DNA from 3 places in the Paenibacillus uliginis N3/975 genome. Region 1 is predicted to be linked to each of the others. Evidence: riboswitches for the same ligand, from Rfam matches in the RefSeq annotation. Region 1 holds a riboswitch; each other region holds the start of a gene.

Region 1 (5,036 bases):
CATGAACAGAAGCAGGTATACATAAAACCGATGAATCGCTTCCTTGTTCTTATCCATATAAAAGACAGAATATAGAATGACAAGTAAGCCGATTCCGGTAATCAACAGGGCGAACAAAAGGCTGAGCCCATCCAGGTATACCGTAAAATTGATGCCCAGGGAAGGTATCCACGGTAAGCTTGAGAGCACTCCCTCACCTTCCTGTACAGAAGGAATTCTGCTTAGGAAATAAACAAATAAGATGACCGGTACAGGAAGGACAAACCATCCTGTGTGAATACGTTTCGTAAACTTGTAAATAAGAGGTACCAGAACGGCAAAAATAATAGGTGCCATAATGGCGACATGAAGCAGCGACAAGTTGATTCCTCCTTAACCCCAATATGTTAATCTTTTCTCAGTATTACCAATCAAAAATTCGTAAGACCAAAAAAACACAAAAAGAGCCTGCTGTTGGCAGGCTCCTCCGGTTATTTCCATATGTAGTTATTAACTCAAAAATAAACACATCTCAAACTGTGAATCAGTATAGCCTATGAATAATACTTTTGTCAAAGGTATTGTGAATGAAAATACACTAAGTGGGCATCACTCTTAAGTGAGGAGTGATTAGAATGATCGTCCGAAAGATTACAGTATGCTGTATTTTGTTCGCTTTACTTGTGCTGGGGGCCGCTGTGCTGGACTGGCATGTCAACCGTTTACACTACCCGGAACCAAAGTATGCACCACACAGTCCCAAGTATAATATAAACACAATCAACACATTGGAAACGGATATAGGAACCCAATCCTTTCGTCCACGTGAATATATCCGTATAATTCAACGTTCGGCTGACTAATTATCCCCGAACACAAACATACCGAGGGAGAAATATGCAGCCGTCCAGAGAAAAGCTGCCGAATAGGAATATACGGCGAATCTCGGATATGACATCCCCTTCATCCCAATGCAAATCCTCCTGACAACAATTACCTTGCAAATTCTTGCAATTCATTTTGGTGTTATCAGTTTATAAAAACAGGCATATTCTGGGAACCTGCTTGAGCCAAGTCTTCATTCCCGACATTAGTCCAGTTATTTACTGGACCGTGCGATCTTTACAGACCCCGTAAGATAAAAAAAACGCCAGCTATGCGCTGACGATTTTTATCACTTTACTATTCATTGTTTTAAACTTTTAAAGGCTCCAATGAATCCGGATGGGTCTTCCTTTACAGTATAAGAATAAACTCCAAGCTTCGTGTGCAGGTATAAAAAACCCCCTACATCCCCCATCTGACGGAAAGATAGGTCAAACACATCTGCGACGGGAAATTCACGATAATGTGTTACGATCTTATCGCGATACAAATATAACGTCCGATGATCCTCATACATCACTTGTTCCGTACTTCCAACTTCCCTTTGAATCTTATAATAGGGTTGTACAGCTAACCACTCCATATTCACCCTCCTTATAAGTTAGTTCGAGAATAATGATACAAAAATCAAGCCTCAACCATCGTCAGGTGCATAATATCATAGTAAACGCATGCATAACAAATTTCAGACACCGGGGCAGAGCATAAAATGATTAACTGAAGACGCTACGCGTACGAATCGTACTGTCCCTGATATTAATTAAAAATCACTTTTGGGACTGCCCTCTCAACTTGCGCTCAAACTTATGCTTTCATCGATCTTTCAGCGGCATCAACCGTATGTTTCAGCAGTGTTGCAATCGTAACAGGTCCTACTCCGCCCGGAACTGGGGTAATTGCACTTGCATGCGGGAAGCAAGCTTCATAATCGCAATCTCCGATATTTCCTTCGTTATAACCGGCATCCATAATTACAGCACCCGGTTTAATCCAATCTCCCTGTATGAAGTTCGGTTTTCCGACCGCTGCCACCACGATATCACCTTGTGACACCAGGTGATCCAAATTTTGTGTTCTGGAATGGCAAATTGTTACCGTTGCATTCCGGTTCAGAAGCATCATAGATACCGGTTTGCCGAGGATCGGACTTCTCCCAACGACAACCGCATGCTTTCCTTCAATCGGAATGTGGTAAGCATCCATAATTGCCATAATCGCTGCAGGCGTGCAGGAAGGAAATAGAGCCTGACCAAACGCATTTTGAGCAAAACCGAGCATTGTTACACCATCTACGTCTTTTTCAATCGAAATCGCTTCAAACGCGGCCCGCTCATCAATGTGATGCGGCACAGGATGCTGCAGCAAAATCCCGTGCACAGAAGGGTCGTTATTCAGCTCATTTATTACATGGATTAACTGTTCAGTAGAAGTCATCTGATCCAATACCACACGCTTGGAGTCAATCCCCAGCCTCTTGCATGCGTTGCCCTTCATACGGACATACGTTTCCGAAGCAGGGTCATCTCCGACCAAGACCGTCGCCAGGCAAGGTGTTGTCCCTTCCTGAACCAATCTTTTCACACGCTCTTTCAATGCTTCTTTAATGCTGTTCGCCACTTGATTGCCATCCAAAATCAACGTTTCCTTGCTCATGTGATCAGCCCTTTCGACAATTTATGTTTATAGAAACACAAAGAGGTAAGGAGATCCTATGGAATCTCCTTACCTCTGCCCAGGCGTACGGCTGTTATCTATGTGCTCCCTCATGGTATTCCATGTTACGCCAGTTACACATAGTGACTTTTTCTTAATATATCACGTTTTGCTGAGGGGCGCACCTTTAATTGTAGATGAATTTTTAACCTTTTTTTCGTTTGCCAAGCCGTTCCATAATTTCCAGCGCCGCTACAAACAAAACGAACAAAATGAACAAAGAAACAGATCTTCCATAGTCAATCAGTCCGAACTGTGGCACAACCGCTGCGGCAATTCCAACGATAACGATACCCAGCACAGAAAATTTCCAACCTTTAAGCATTATGAATGGCTCCTCGCTTCTTAAATCGAATCCATATATCATATACCAATGCGATACCCTTGTTTAAATCACCGCACTAATCGAATCTCGCATAGATTTTGGAAGACTTTTAAAAACCAGCTCGTAGGAGTGATCAATCATATCCTGCATATCTGAATTCGTTAAGGAGCCGTCACAGATGATAGTGTTCCAATGTTTCTTGTTCAAATGATAGCCGGGCTGAACGGCAGCATGCTGTTCCCGAAGATTCTCAGCGATTTCCGGATCACACTTTAATGCTATATGGGTAAACCCGTTCTCTTCAGGTTTGGAGATCAGTGCAAACATTTTACCCCCGACCTTCATGACGAGCGGAGATGGACCGAATGGGTAGTCTTCTGCAGCTCCTTTTTTGGCTAAACAGTATGTTATTAGATGGCTGTGCACGAGATTTCTCTCCTTCATCCTTCATTTTACCTAAATATAACATGTACAAAGGATCCAGAAAACCTAGCTATACTACGGCGCTGTCAACGGACAGTAAACCGAGCTGCCGGAGTCCATGCATAATGCCGTCCTGATCGACATCCTTTGTTACATATCTGGCTACTTCCTTGACTACGGAGTCCGCGTTTCCCATTGCCACACCATGGCCGACGAATTGCAGCATTTCCAGATCGTTCAGATTGTCTCCGAAAGCAATAACCTCTTCTCGCTTATAACCGAGATGCTGAATAAACTTCTCGATTCCAGCTGCTTTGGAGCCTCCGTTCGGAATTACGTCAACGCCCACTTCATCCCACCGCACAAGCCGGAGCAGATCATCGAATTTCACGATATATGATGTCTCTTCCTCTTTAGTACAAAAGAGAGCCGCCTGATAAATATGTCTGCCCAAATAGTAGTCGGGATCACATTCCGGTATAGGTAATTTATGTGGGGCATAGCTGGCTTCAACGCGCTTATGGTAAGTCATGTTCATTTTCGTATTTTCTTCACTGGTATAAATGATCGGTTGATCCAAGCTTACAGCATATTCATTAAGTGAATGAAGAACCTCAGGCGGGATCGGATTGCTGTAAACCAGGTTTCCTTTATAAACAACATACTGACCGTTTAAGCTGACATAAGAATCGATACCTAGCTCTTCCCGTAGCTCCTTAAACAGAAACGGAGGCCGCCCCGTCGCAATTGCAACCTCATGTCCGTTTGCCTTTAATTCATGAATCGCTTCCTTTGTTGACAAGGGCACCTTTTTATCATAGTCCAATAGAGTCCCGTCTATATCAAAAAAAACTAGTTTTTTGTCCATATTTATTTCCTCCTCATATTTGAGTCACCTATCAAGCATAATTCATGAAAAGCATTTCAGGTCAAGGAAACATGCTAACCATTTTTCAAAACGTTTTGCATAAAATGTATAAATTTGTGATAATGCACTAAAGCCCTTAAGAAAGGACATAACGATATGAGCAAAGGTCTTATTATAATTCTCATTATCATGGTCGTGTTCAGCTTGGCTTCGATCAGCCTGTTTTTACGTAAAAGTCTGAAAGAAGTACGATCCCGCTCAAGGTTAAATATTACCCGTAGGTTGCGGAATGCTCCTCCACCACCTGATCTGGTCAGAGTAGACAGCCCAGCGGTAGATCTGGCTAACAAACTGAAACAATCGATTCCTGCAAGCTTCAAAGATGCATTAAGACAGAGAATGATGTCTGAGCATCCAGGCATCTCCGAACGTGAGTACGAATGGCGATGGCTTGAGCTACAACGGTTCTTCATTCTTTGTGCTGTTCTTGATCGAGTGCCCATGTTCAGTAAGGCGGTAGATGAGTTGTGGCATGAGATGCTGATGTATACACAGGAATACCAACGATTCTCAGAACGCTTTCTTGGAAGAATGCTTCATCACAGCCCTAATGCTGCTGAAGCGGTACCTATACCCGGGGAAAGAGCATGGTTTGACCTCGTTTATGTTGAACTGTTTGGATGGACGCCACAAAGTGCTCTGCTATGGGGACCATTCTTTCGAAATCCTGTACCAAGACATGAGATGGAGCCGTATCAGTACAAGTCAGGCTCCCTACCAGCAGATAGACGATTCAACGCTTGGACGTATGAACATTCCAGTGAAGCCCACAAGGCTATCGAT
Region 2 (5,036 bases), 100 kb from region 1:
AGATTTATAGACAGTTTAATGATTGCATTAATTGAAAACACCTATAATAAAAGAAAAAAGCTCAGATAATTAACTCTGAGCTTTTTTCTTTTATTAAATTCATGTTGACCCTGACATTAGTGTCATCGTTTATAATCAGATTAGACCCATACAATTACAATTGGAGGCATGACACTTGAGAATTGGAGAACTCGCCAATCGAACCGGAGTCAGCATCCGCTCTCTTCGTTATTATGAGCAGCAGGGATTGCTTGCTCCCAAACGGCATGATAACGGATATCGTGAATATTCCTCATTCATGATTGAACAAGTGCAGACTATTCAATTTTACTTGAAATTAGGTTTGACTACTGAACAAATCGCCGGCTTTCTGAATTGCGTGTTGATGAACAAAGAAGCATTTTGTAAAGAGGTTCTTCCGGTATATCAACAGAAACTGAAAGAAATTGATGATCAAATCAAGCAGCTTGAGAGCATAAAGTCAAATCTGGAGGAACGCATAAGTTCGATTATTGAAGAACATCCAGCCAGTGAAATCAATTCCTTGAAAGTGGGATGTAACAATGAATGAGCCAACGATTCACATTATAGGTATATCCGGAAGTCTCCGTAACGGTTCGTCTAATACGAATCTGTTACGTGCAGCTGCCACTTTGGCTCCTAAACATGTTAAGTTGACGATTTTCGATGGATTAGGTGATCTTCCGCATTTCAATCCCGAAATCGACGGAGAGGAAGTACCGGAAGCTGTGATCGATTTTCGGACACAACTTAAGGCCGCTGACAGCGTGTTAATTAGCACACCGGAATATGCAAGTGGTGTGCCAGGCGTTCTTAAGAACGCGATTGACTGGACGGTGTCATCGAGTGAGTTATATAACAAACCGACAGGTGTGCTGAGTGCCTCACCACATCCTTCAGGCGGTGAAAATGCTCATGCGTCACTTTTAATGACTCTGAATATGTTGAATGCACATATAGTCTCTGGGGGAACGATGTGTATTCCACAAATAAGTTTGAAAATGAATGCAGCGGGAGACATCACGGACAATGGTTTGGCAAAGGAAATAATAGCAGTGCTTCATGCTCTGGAAAAAGCTTTGAATACCGAGTTATAAACAATTTTATTTACAAAGGGGATAGCAGAATGCTTGAGACAATGACAAAAGAGAATTTTTCAGAACTCATCGACAAAGGTTTAACGCTGGTTGATTTTTGGGCGCCTTGGTGCGGACCTTGTAAAATGCAGCTTCCCATTGTGGAAGAGCTTTCCGTCGAACTACAAGATTCTATAGTCATCGGTAAAGTGAATGCAGATGAAGAGCCCGAGCTCTCTTCTAAGTATGGCGTGATGGGTCTTCCGACACTGATTCTATTTAAAAACGGCCAACCGGTGGAAAAACTGGTGGGCTTGCAGCGGAAAAATTCCATTATAGGCAAAATCCAAACTCACCAATAAAAGTACCCCTTCATGTTGCAAATAGGCGAAGATTTCAGTATGATTTACATGACAAATGAAATGCTTATGTGTGACTGGCGGAACATGGGGAACCATGAGGGAGCACATGAATGGCAGCGGCCGTACGCCTGGGCAGAGGTAAGGAGTTTCTTTCTCCTTGCCTCTTTTATTTTTGAGATAAGCAAGCTTAGACTTCGGGGTGAACTGCATCCTTATCTCGCAAGAATAAACTACCGCTATGAGCGGTAAAATGGGGGATATGCCAATGTTGCAAACTAAGAAAATAATGCTGCTCGGTTCGGGAGAACTAGGAAAGGAAGTTTTGATCGAAGCTCAGCGTCTGGGAGTTGAGACGGTAGCGGTTGATCGTTACGCTCATGCACCTGCCATGCAGGTAGCCCACCGTCATTATGTGATCGATATGCTGGATGGTGAGCGGTTGCGGGAAATTATCGAACAGGAAAAACCGGATCTTATTGTACCCGAGATTGAAGCATTAGCGACTTCAGAGCTTTTAAAACTGGAGGAAGAAGGCCATCGGGTCATTCCAACAGCCCGCGCTGCGAAGCTGACGATGGATCGGGAAGGGATTAGACGTCTTGCATCAGAGAAACTGGGCCTGCCAACAGCCGGTTATAAATTTGCTGACACGTATGATCAGTTTGTTCAAGCGGTAAAGGAGATGGGGTATCCTTGCGTTATCAAACCTCTGATGAGTTCTTCAGGAAAAGGACAAAGTGTTTGCCGTGAAGAGAAGGACATTGAACAGTGCTGGAACGTAGCAATGGAAGGTGGCCGGGTTCAGAACGGGCGGGTTATTATTGAGGAGTTCATCTGCTTTGAGTCTGAAATCACACTGCTCACGGTTCGTTCCGTAAACGGAACAAGCTTCTGCGCACCAATCGGACATATTCAAGAAAACGGGGATTACATTGAGTCCTGGCAGCCGCATGATATGACAGAGGATCAGATTAAAGAAGCTAAGCATATTGCTGGAGCCATAACAGACGAACTAGGCGGATATGGTCTGTTTGGTGTTGAACTCTTTTTAACGGAGGATAAAGTTTATTTCAGCGAAGTTTCTCCGCGGCCGCATGATACTGGACTAGTGACACTCGTAACGCAAAATCTTTCTGAATTTGCATTACACGTCCGTGCGATCCTCGGTTATCCAATCCCTGAAATTGTACTTATGACGCCGGGAGCCAGCCGTCCATTGAAAGCAAGCCTTGAACTCGAACACTATTGTATTACCGGTGTGGAGAAGGCATTATCGGTCCCGAACACGCAGGTTCGTGTATTTGGCAAGCCGGTTACAAAGGCAGGTCGGAGAATGGCGGTCGCTTTATCAACGTCCGATTCGGTTGAAAATGCACGGAAACAGGCGAAATTGGCACTTGATGAGCTTGCTGTTGTAGAATCTTAACTATACGTGGTTTTTTGAAAAGTATCGGAGTTCGTTTCTCTTGACGGTGTCATTAAATGAAATGCTATGGTTGAGATAGAGCTGTGTGAGTGTTGTAGTCTCCGACACTTGCACAGCTCTTTTAAGACTTTACAATCTCTTCAACTAACAAGTATATTAAGTTATTATTACTTAAAAAATTGGGGGATGGGTGAACAATGAAAACATATCTGTATTTTGTTCGTCATGGAATTGCTCCATTTTCTTTGGAACTTGAGCGCTCGGGAGGTGCGAGCTTGAACGATCAAGGGAAATCTGATGCTAAAAGAGTAGCAGAGCTGTTAAGAGATGAAGGAATTGATGTGATCGTCTCCAGTTCGTATAACAGGGCAAGAGAAACAGTAGCTCCACTTGCTGAACTGCTACAGAAAGAGATCATTTTGTATAACGAGCTTATTGAAAGACCAATTGGTACTTTGAATGAAGCTGTATCCGATGAGGAGCTGTTAATAGGAATTGAACAATCTTTTATCGATATAGATTATTGCATGCCCGAAGGGGAGACAACGCGACAGACGCAGGATTGGGCTATACCGATCATTATGCAACTGCTCTCGGAATATAAAGGCAAGAAAATCGCGCTTGGTACCCACGGAAATATAATGACGATCATATTGAATTATTTCGATTCTAATTATGGCTTTGAATTTTGGAAGGGGACAAGCAAACCTGATATTTATAAATTGGAATTCCAAGATAATCACCTGAGCCATGTTCAGCGGTTGTGGAGTCCCGCATAAAGCAAACAATTATTAAGGGACCCTATTTTGCAATGGCCTACGGTGGACTCCATGACGATCATGTGGGAAACATCTGAGCCGGCATCCTCCAGAGTAGATGTTCTGTTAGCAGAGAGAATCCATAGTGGATATCAAGGTAATTACAAAAAACCGGAGCAAGTGATCACAACCGTCTCTAATGAAGGGCATTCAAAAATTCACCAGCTCACAGTGAACGGCCTTGAAGCAGGGACGGTTTATTTTTACCAAATACATTCAGGTAACGGACAAAGTGTGCGACTACATCTGGTATTAATCAATTAAATCTAACAATCGGCATAAACGGTATAAATAGTACCCGCCGCGAAGTTGTTCTTGGTTTATGTTGTTCAGGTACGCCAGCGAATCTTGAGCGATTTTTTTCGCATGCTCCAGATCGTTATGATCCATTGCCCCGATCGCTTGTTTAAGCCCCACTAAGTCATATGTATAGACAGCCGGCCGCAAGGTGCGAAGCAGGATGATTTTACGAATTTGAGATTGATTAAATATTCGGTACCTATTTCGTGAATCTCGTGAAGAAGTGATAAGTCCGATCTTTTCCCAGTATCGGATTGTTGAACTTGGGATGTTCGTCGCAGCAGAGACCTCCCCGATGGTCATCCATTCTTTGCTTCCACCTGAATCCAGGAAGTTAAGTTCATTAGACGCCAAGACGTGAAATGTTTCTTCAGCCAGAATTGTATCACGATACAGGTTGGCCTGAACTTGGTTAACCAATCGGAGTGCAGTATCCACTTCTTCAGATTGAATCTTGCATAAAACGTCTTTCGTTACATCCATCCCAAAACCTGGGGCCATAGCTTGAATACATTCAAAATAAGCGATATGCTCCTCTGTATAGATCCGATAACCGCTTGCTGAACGCTTTGTAGGGGGAACAATTCCCTGTGCTTCATAATTTCTTAGGGCACTTGTACTTATATTAAGTTTAGTTGCGATATCTATCGGTCTTATATTCATGGGTTCACCTCAACATTCATGCTGATTAAGATTAAAGCACACTTATAAAGTTTTTTAAATTAACTTAAGAAAAAACAACAGATTTGATCGAGCAAGTTTAGAATTAGCATGAATGTTGTACGATAAAAGAGTATAGCATAATTGCTCTGATGGTAAAAGAGCTTTTCAAAGCTTGTCCAGAGAAAGAGAGGGAACAACGAATGATCACTAACGAATTTGACCAACAAGTAGAGAATTTGATTCAAAAAGGATATCCTGCGATTGCAGGGTTAAATGAGGATGAATTCAGAAATCAGCTTCAGCCTCTCAAAACAAATACAATAGGGTTTGAGAAGAGTGTGGAAGATCGAGAAGGTTATATTCCTTATGT
Region 3 (5,036 bases), 2.0 Mb from region 1:
TTCTACGAAGACGGGGCCCGAAGAGCGCCTTACATTACCTCACCTAACCAAGTTGCATTGATTAGTATTTCAATTGCGGATACAGCGGATATTTCTCTGTCAATTCAGCTACCATACGACCAGCTTTTGCGAGTGTTGCCTCGTCCTTCGGCTGACGGAGGACCATAGCTATAATTTTGCCGATCGTAGCCATAGCTTCCTCATCCATGCCACGGGAAGTCACAGCTGGGGTACCGATCCGGATACCGCTTGTTACAAACGGACTTGTAGGGTCAAATGGAATCGCGTTTTTGTTCACGGTAATACCGATAGAATCTAGCACTTTCTCAGCATCTTTACCGGAAATGTCCAAATTACGGGTATCCACCAGCATCAGGTGGTTATCGGTTCCGCCGGATACGATGTTAAGCCCTTCAGAAATCAGTGTGTCCGCAAGTACTTTGGCGTTCTTCACTACTTTTTCAGCATGCTCCTTGAAGGATGGGTCCAACGCTTCACCCAGCGCAACTGCTTTGGATGCAATGACGTGCATAAGTGGTCCGCCTTGGGTGCCCGGGAATACCGCCTTGTCGATAGCTGCAGCCCATGGCTGTTTGCACAGAATCAAGCCGCCGCGCGGTCCGCGCAGTGTTTTGTGAGTTGTTGTGGTAACGAAATGTGCGTGAGGTACAGGGTTCGGATGCAATCCTGTAGCAACAAGCCCTGCGATATGAGCCATATCAACCATGAACAAGGCACCCACGTCATTTGCAATGGAAGCCAGTGCTTCAAAGTCGATGGTTCGCGGATAAGCGCTTGCGCCGGCAACAATCATACGCGGACGATGTTTGAAGGCTGCTTTACGCACTTCGTTATAATCGATTAGGAAGGTATCTTCCTGCACACCATATGCCACAAAGTTATACAGAAGGCCGGATGCATTGACAGGACTACCGTGCGTCAAGTGCCCACCATGTGCCAGGTTCATACCGAGTACCGTATCGCCCGGCTTCAACGCAGCCAAATAAACAGCCATGTTCGCCTGTGCACCGGAGTGAGGCTGGACGTTAGCGTGCTCAGCACCGAACAACTGCTTCGCACGGTCACGTGCCAGATCCTCTACAATATCAACGCGCTCGCAGCCGCCATAGTAGCGTTTGCCTGGATAGCCTTCTGCATATTTATTCGTCAGCACTGATCCCATCGCTTCCATAACAGCTTCACTAACAATGTTCTCCGAAGCGATAAGTTCAATGTTACTGCGTTGGCGCTTCAGTTCCAAATCCATCGCTTCCAGTACTGCCGGGTCACTCTTGCGCAAATGTTCCATCATATTCGTATCCTCCCTAAATTAAAAAATAATATATGGTTAATCATCAATCACAACTACGTCTAATCACATGCCGCCCTATCAATCTCCTGCTCCATCCGATATACAGCCCGCTCTCCACCGATCAATTTCGGTCTCGTCAATGCCGCTGTCACACGAGCTTTCCCGATATACCGAATACTCGGTCGAAATGGTACCGCAACACGGCGCAGATGCATGCCGATCATCGTCTCACCAATATCGATACCCGCATGAGCGGAGATGCTCTCAGCCAGACACGGATCATCGAAGCTCCGGTAAGCGGCAGACGCCATAGATCCTCCCGCTTTAGGAACGGGTACTGCAGCTACTTCCGTCAGTCCCAATCGCTCGAGTAGTTTCCGTTCCACAACAAGCGCACGGTTCAGGTGCTCGCAGCACTGGTAAGCCGTATCGAAACCGAACTCAGCCTGTACCTCTGCGATTCCGTTCAGCACCTGTTGCGCGGTCTCCAGCACACCGCCGGTACCAATCCGGCGGCCGGTGATTTCACTTGTGCTGGTCCCGACGACCAGCACCTTGCCTGCCCTGAGACCTGCAGCCTCAGCCAATTCCCGCATAATCGTTACCGTTTGTTCTCTCAAAGCATGGTCAACCGGGTAATCTGTCATGTGTTTCAGCCCTCCTTGGATGCGATAGTCTGAAAGCCAACTGCCTGATGTCTTAGTTACTTAAGTTACTTAGGTTACTTAGTTACCGTTCATCCCTGCAGTACGAGCTTATCCCTTCAGATAGCGTTCCTCAATGGCCTTGATTTTGTTCACCCTGCCAACATGCCGCTCACCTTGACTGAAATCTGTCGTCAGCCAAGCTGTAACGATTTCTGCTGCAAGGCCGGGGCCCACCACTCGTTCACCAAGTGCCAGCACGTTGCTATCATTGTGCTCGCGGGTAGCTTTTGCCGAAAATACATCATGTGTCAGCGCACAGCGAATTCCTGGAACCTTATTCGCCGCAATGCTCATGCCGATTCCCGTTCCGCAGATCAGAATTCCACGGTCAGCTTCTCCGGATACGACCTTTTCACATACCGGAAGCGCAAAGTCAGGATAATCTACCGAGTCGGAACAGCCGCAGCCCAAGTCCTCGACCTCATGCCCGAGATTCCGAATGACCTCCGTAATTTCCTCTTTCAAACGAATACCTGCATGATCCGTGCCCAATGCGATTTTCATATGAAAAACCTCCTCGTATGTTTCATCTTTTGTGTCGGCACTTTTGCAAAATGCTCGTACAACAACTTGTTTCATTATAACCCAAATTGTTAGCAAAAGACGAAAAAAAGAGCAGTCCGCGCACGTGTATCGTGCACCAATTGCTCTTTGCCCAGGCGACCGGCCGTATGTTCCGGTGCTCCATCGTGGTTTCATCCACTTCGTCGCCAGTTACACCGGAATCCGTGTTTTTCCCCTTCATCTTAAAACATACGGAAAAGAAAAGCAACGAATATTTATTCATAATTATGATCGGTAAATGACTTCAACTATAACGGGAACTGTACAGCCGCAAATCACGTTACTTACTCTCTCTCCAGCTTGTCCAGCAATCGGAACAGCGCTGAACGGATTTCTGCCGCAGTTTCCTCATACTCTTCCAGCGAACCTCCGAACGGATCGGAAATATCAAAACTCGGAATACGCTGACGCAGCTCGATTAACCGAACCTTGTCTTTCTCCTGAAGCTCAATGCCAAGGGATCTCATCATCTCCATGGATGCCAGCAGACTGTCCTGCTCCTGCAGATCCGTAAGCACCTGCACATCATTCTCGACGTATTCTTTTAGCGTATGAACCTTGTCCGCCGCATAAGGAAACTGACGAATCGCATACTGCTTATGGGATAACGTCAATGTCAGAATCAGATCTGCCCACTCGACAAGATCCATACTCAGTGGCTTAGAGGACATACCGTCCTTAATCTGCTGATCGCGGAGTACTGCTTCAGCATGACGTGAGATTGGCATTCCTTCTGCAGCCGAAACACCTGCGGAACGAACTTCAAGCGGAATCCCTCTCCCCTTGGCGAGCTTGCGCAGCATACCTTCAGCCATAGGACTGCGACAGGTGTTGCCGGTGCAGACGAACAATATGTTTTTCACGGTCTCCACCTCCCCGAAAGTGTATCTTTTACTGCCGTCATTGTATCAAAATATAAACATCAAACCAAATGCCAGCAAAATGACACCGCCGGTCATTTCTCCATATTCACCGAGTCTGCTACCCGCCTTCCGGCCGAGCATCAGTCCGAAAATCGACATTAAGCCTCCGATCACGCCGAAAGAAGTTACAATGATCGCCGTATCATTCACGAACATGCCAAGCGAAACCCCTACCGAAAAAGAGTCGATACTGACACTAAGCGAAAACAGAAGCATTCCGAGCAGCGTGGTGTGATTCACCGGCCGACCTTCCTCTTTGCGAAAAGAGTTCCAGATCATATGTCCCCCCAGCAGCACAAGCAGGCCTCCTGCAGCGAGCCCCGTAACTTGTCCGAGCAAAACGCCAACATAACGACCAGCAAACAAACCGAGCAGCGGCATCAGCGTGTGGAATAAGGCGATCAGCAGGCTGATGATCAGGACATGTTTCAGGCGGATGCCTCTCATTCCAACACCGATACCGAGTGAAAATGCATCCAAGCCCAGCGCCACGGCCATAATCAGGATCGTCGCGAGTTGCCCTAACTGGACAGACGTTTCCAACATGCCTTTTTCCCCCAAGTCCCTATGGTCTTGTACACCATATGCGGACAAGGGGGGAATGATGCCTAAAACCCTTGTGGACGGATTCATGCCTGTGTCGCGCTCGCCTAATCTGAGGCAAGCCCATCATCGGACGCAAATATAATATGATGACCCGCCGCCTTCAGCAGCCGGTTCATCACCGCGGCGCCAAGACCTTTATCCGGGCAGGATTCTGCCAGGATAAAGGTCGCGCCTGCTTCATCGAATTGGCGCAGCCCGGCGTAGAGCCGGTGTGCCGCTTCCTCCGGTGCGGCCAGGCTGCCGAGCGAGACGGCAACGTCCGCGCGGTAGCGACCGATGTGCTCGTCGAACGACAGCACACCGGTCGTCTCCCCGCGCGCTCCGGCGGCGTCAAGCTCGGCCTGGATCTTGGCGGACACGGCATCAGCCGTCCGCCCCTGGACGATGCACAGGGCACCCTTGGGTGCGTAGTGCGTGTACTTCATGCCCGGCGAGCGTGGCGCCGGGCTGTCTGCGCTCCCGGCGCGCGCAAGCGCCGGGTCGCGCTGCACGCTTGCCGCGAGCGCGGCAAGCTGCTCTTCCGTGACGCCGCCGGGGCGCAGCACCGTCACAGTACCGTCCTGGCCAGCCTGGACGACCGTCGACTCGACGCCGACCCCCGCGGGGCCGCCGTCGAGAATGCCGTCGATGGCACCGGCCAGATCCTCAAACACATGGCCAGCCAGCGTAGGGCTTGGCCGGCCTGAACGGTTTGCGCTTGGCGCAGCAACCGGACAGTCTGCGGCGCTGATCAGTGCCAGCGCCACCCTGTGATCCGGCATGCGGACCGCAACCGTATCTAGTCCAGCCGTCACGCGCGGAGATACCGCGCCGGGCTTCACCGGCAGGACCAGTGTTAACGGTCCCGGCCAAAAAGCCTCCATCAACCGCCGCTCCGTATCATTCACTCCCAGCACGAGCTCGTCCAACTGAGACGTATCAGAA

Evidence for each region. A riboswitch is a leader RNA that binds a small molecule or an ion and turns the genes downstream of it on or off. The one in region 1 is predicted to bind ZMP and ZTP.
Region 2: linked by a shared signal. The riboswitch ahead of purT (phosphoribosylglycinamide formyltransferase 2) and the one ahead of B9N86_RS11055 (bifunctional 5,10-methylenetetrahydrofolate dehydrogenase/5,10-methenyltetrahydrofolate cyclohydrolase) in region 1 are both predicted to bind ZMP and ZTP.
Region 3: linked by a shared signal. The riboswitch ahead of rpiB (ribose 5-phosphate isomerase B) and the one ahead of B9N86_RS11055 (bifunctional 5,10-methylenetetrahydrofolate dehydrogenase/5,10-methenyltetrahydrofolate cyclohydrolase) in region 1 are both predicted to bind ZMP and ZTP.

What each region holds. Positions count from the first base shown of each region.
Region 1 covers NZ_LT840184.1:2,324,789-2,329,824, reverse strand. The annotation lists gene B9N86_RS11070 (Na+/H+ antiporter subunit A) at 1-360, opposite strand, end outside; gene B9N86_RS11065 (hypothetical protein) at 615-842, shown strand; gene B9N86_RS11060 (hypothetical protein) at 1,166-1,447, opposite strand; gene B9N86_RS11055 (bifunctional 5,10-methylenetetrahydrofolate dehydrogenase/5,10-methenyltetrahydrofolate cyclohydrolase) at 1,669-2,517, opposite strand; ZMP/ZTP riboswitch at 2,588-2,665, opposite strand; gene B9N86_RS11050 (hypothetical protein) at 2,723-2,902, opposite strand; gene B9N86_RS11045 (MmcQ/YjbR family DNA-binding protein) at 2,966-3,328, opposite strand; gene B9N86_RS11040 (Cof-type HAD-IIB family hydrolase) at 3,396-4,193, opposite strand; gene B9N86_RS11035 (glycine-rich domain-containing protein) at 4,350-5,036, shown strand, end outside.
Region 2 covers NZ_LT840184.1:2,427,906-2,432,941, forward strand. The annotation lists gene B9N86_RS11535 (GNAT family N-acetyltransferase) at 1-10, shown strand, start outside; gene B9N86_RS11540 (MerR family transcriptional regulator) at 176-571, shown strand; gene B9N86_RS11545 (NADPH-dependent FMN reductase) at 564-1,118, shown strand; gene trxA (thioredoxin) at 1,148-1,459, shown strand; ZMP/ZTP riboswitch at 1,520-1,600, shown strand; gene purT (phosphoribosylglycinamide formyltransferase 2) at 1,725-2,885, shown strand; gene B9N86_RS11565 (histidine phosphatase family protein) at 3,083-3,664, shown strand; gene B9N86_RS11570 (fibronectin type III domain-containing protein) at 3,692-3,967, shown strand; gene B9N86_RS11575 (MerR family DNA-binding transcriptional regulator) at 3,956-4,666, opposite strand; gene B9N86_RS11580 (DUF5701 family protein) at 4,867-5,036, shown strand, end outside.
Region 3 covers NZ_LT840184.1:325,802-330,837, reverse strand. The annotation lists gene B9N86_RS01470 (serine hydroxymethyltransferase) at 62-1,312, opposite strand; gene B9N86_RS01465 (TIGR01440 family protein) at 1,372-1,959, opposite strand; gene rpiB (ribose 5-phosphate isomerase B) at 2,068-2,523, opposite strand; ZMP/ZTP riboswitch at 2,666-2,747, opposite strand; gene B9N86_RS01455 (low molecular weight protein arginine phosphatase) at 2,868-3,446, opposite strand; gene B9N86_RS01450 (manganese efflux pump MntP) at 3,492-4,052, opposite strand; gene B9N86_RS01445 (L-threonylcarbamoyladenylate synthase) at 4,157-5,036, opposite strand, start outside.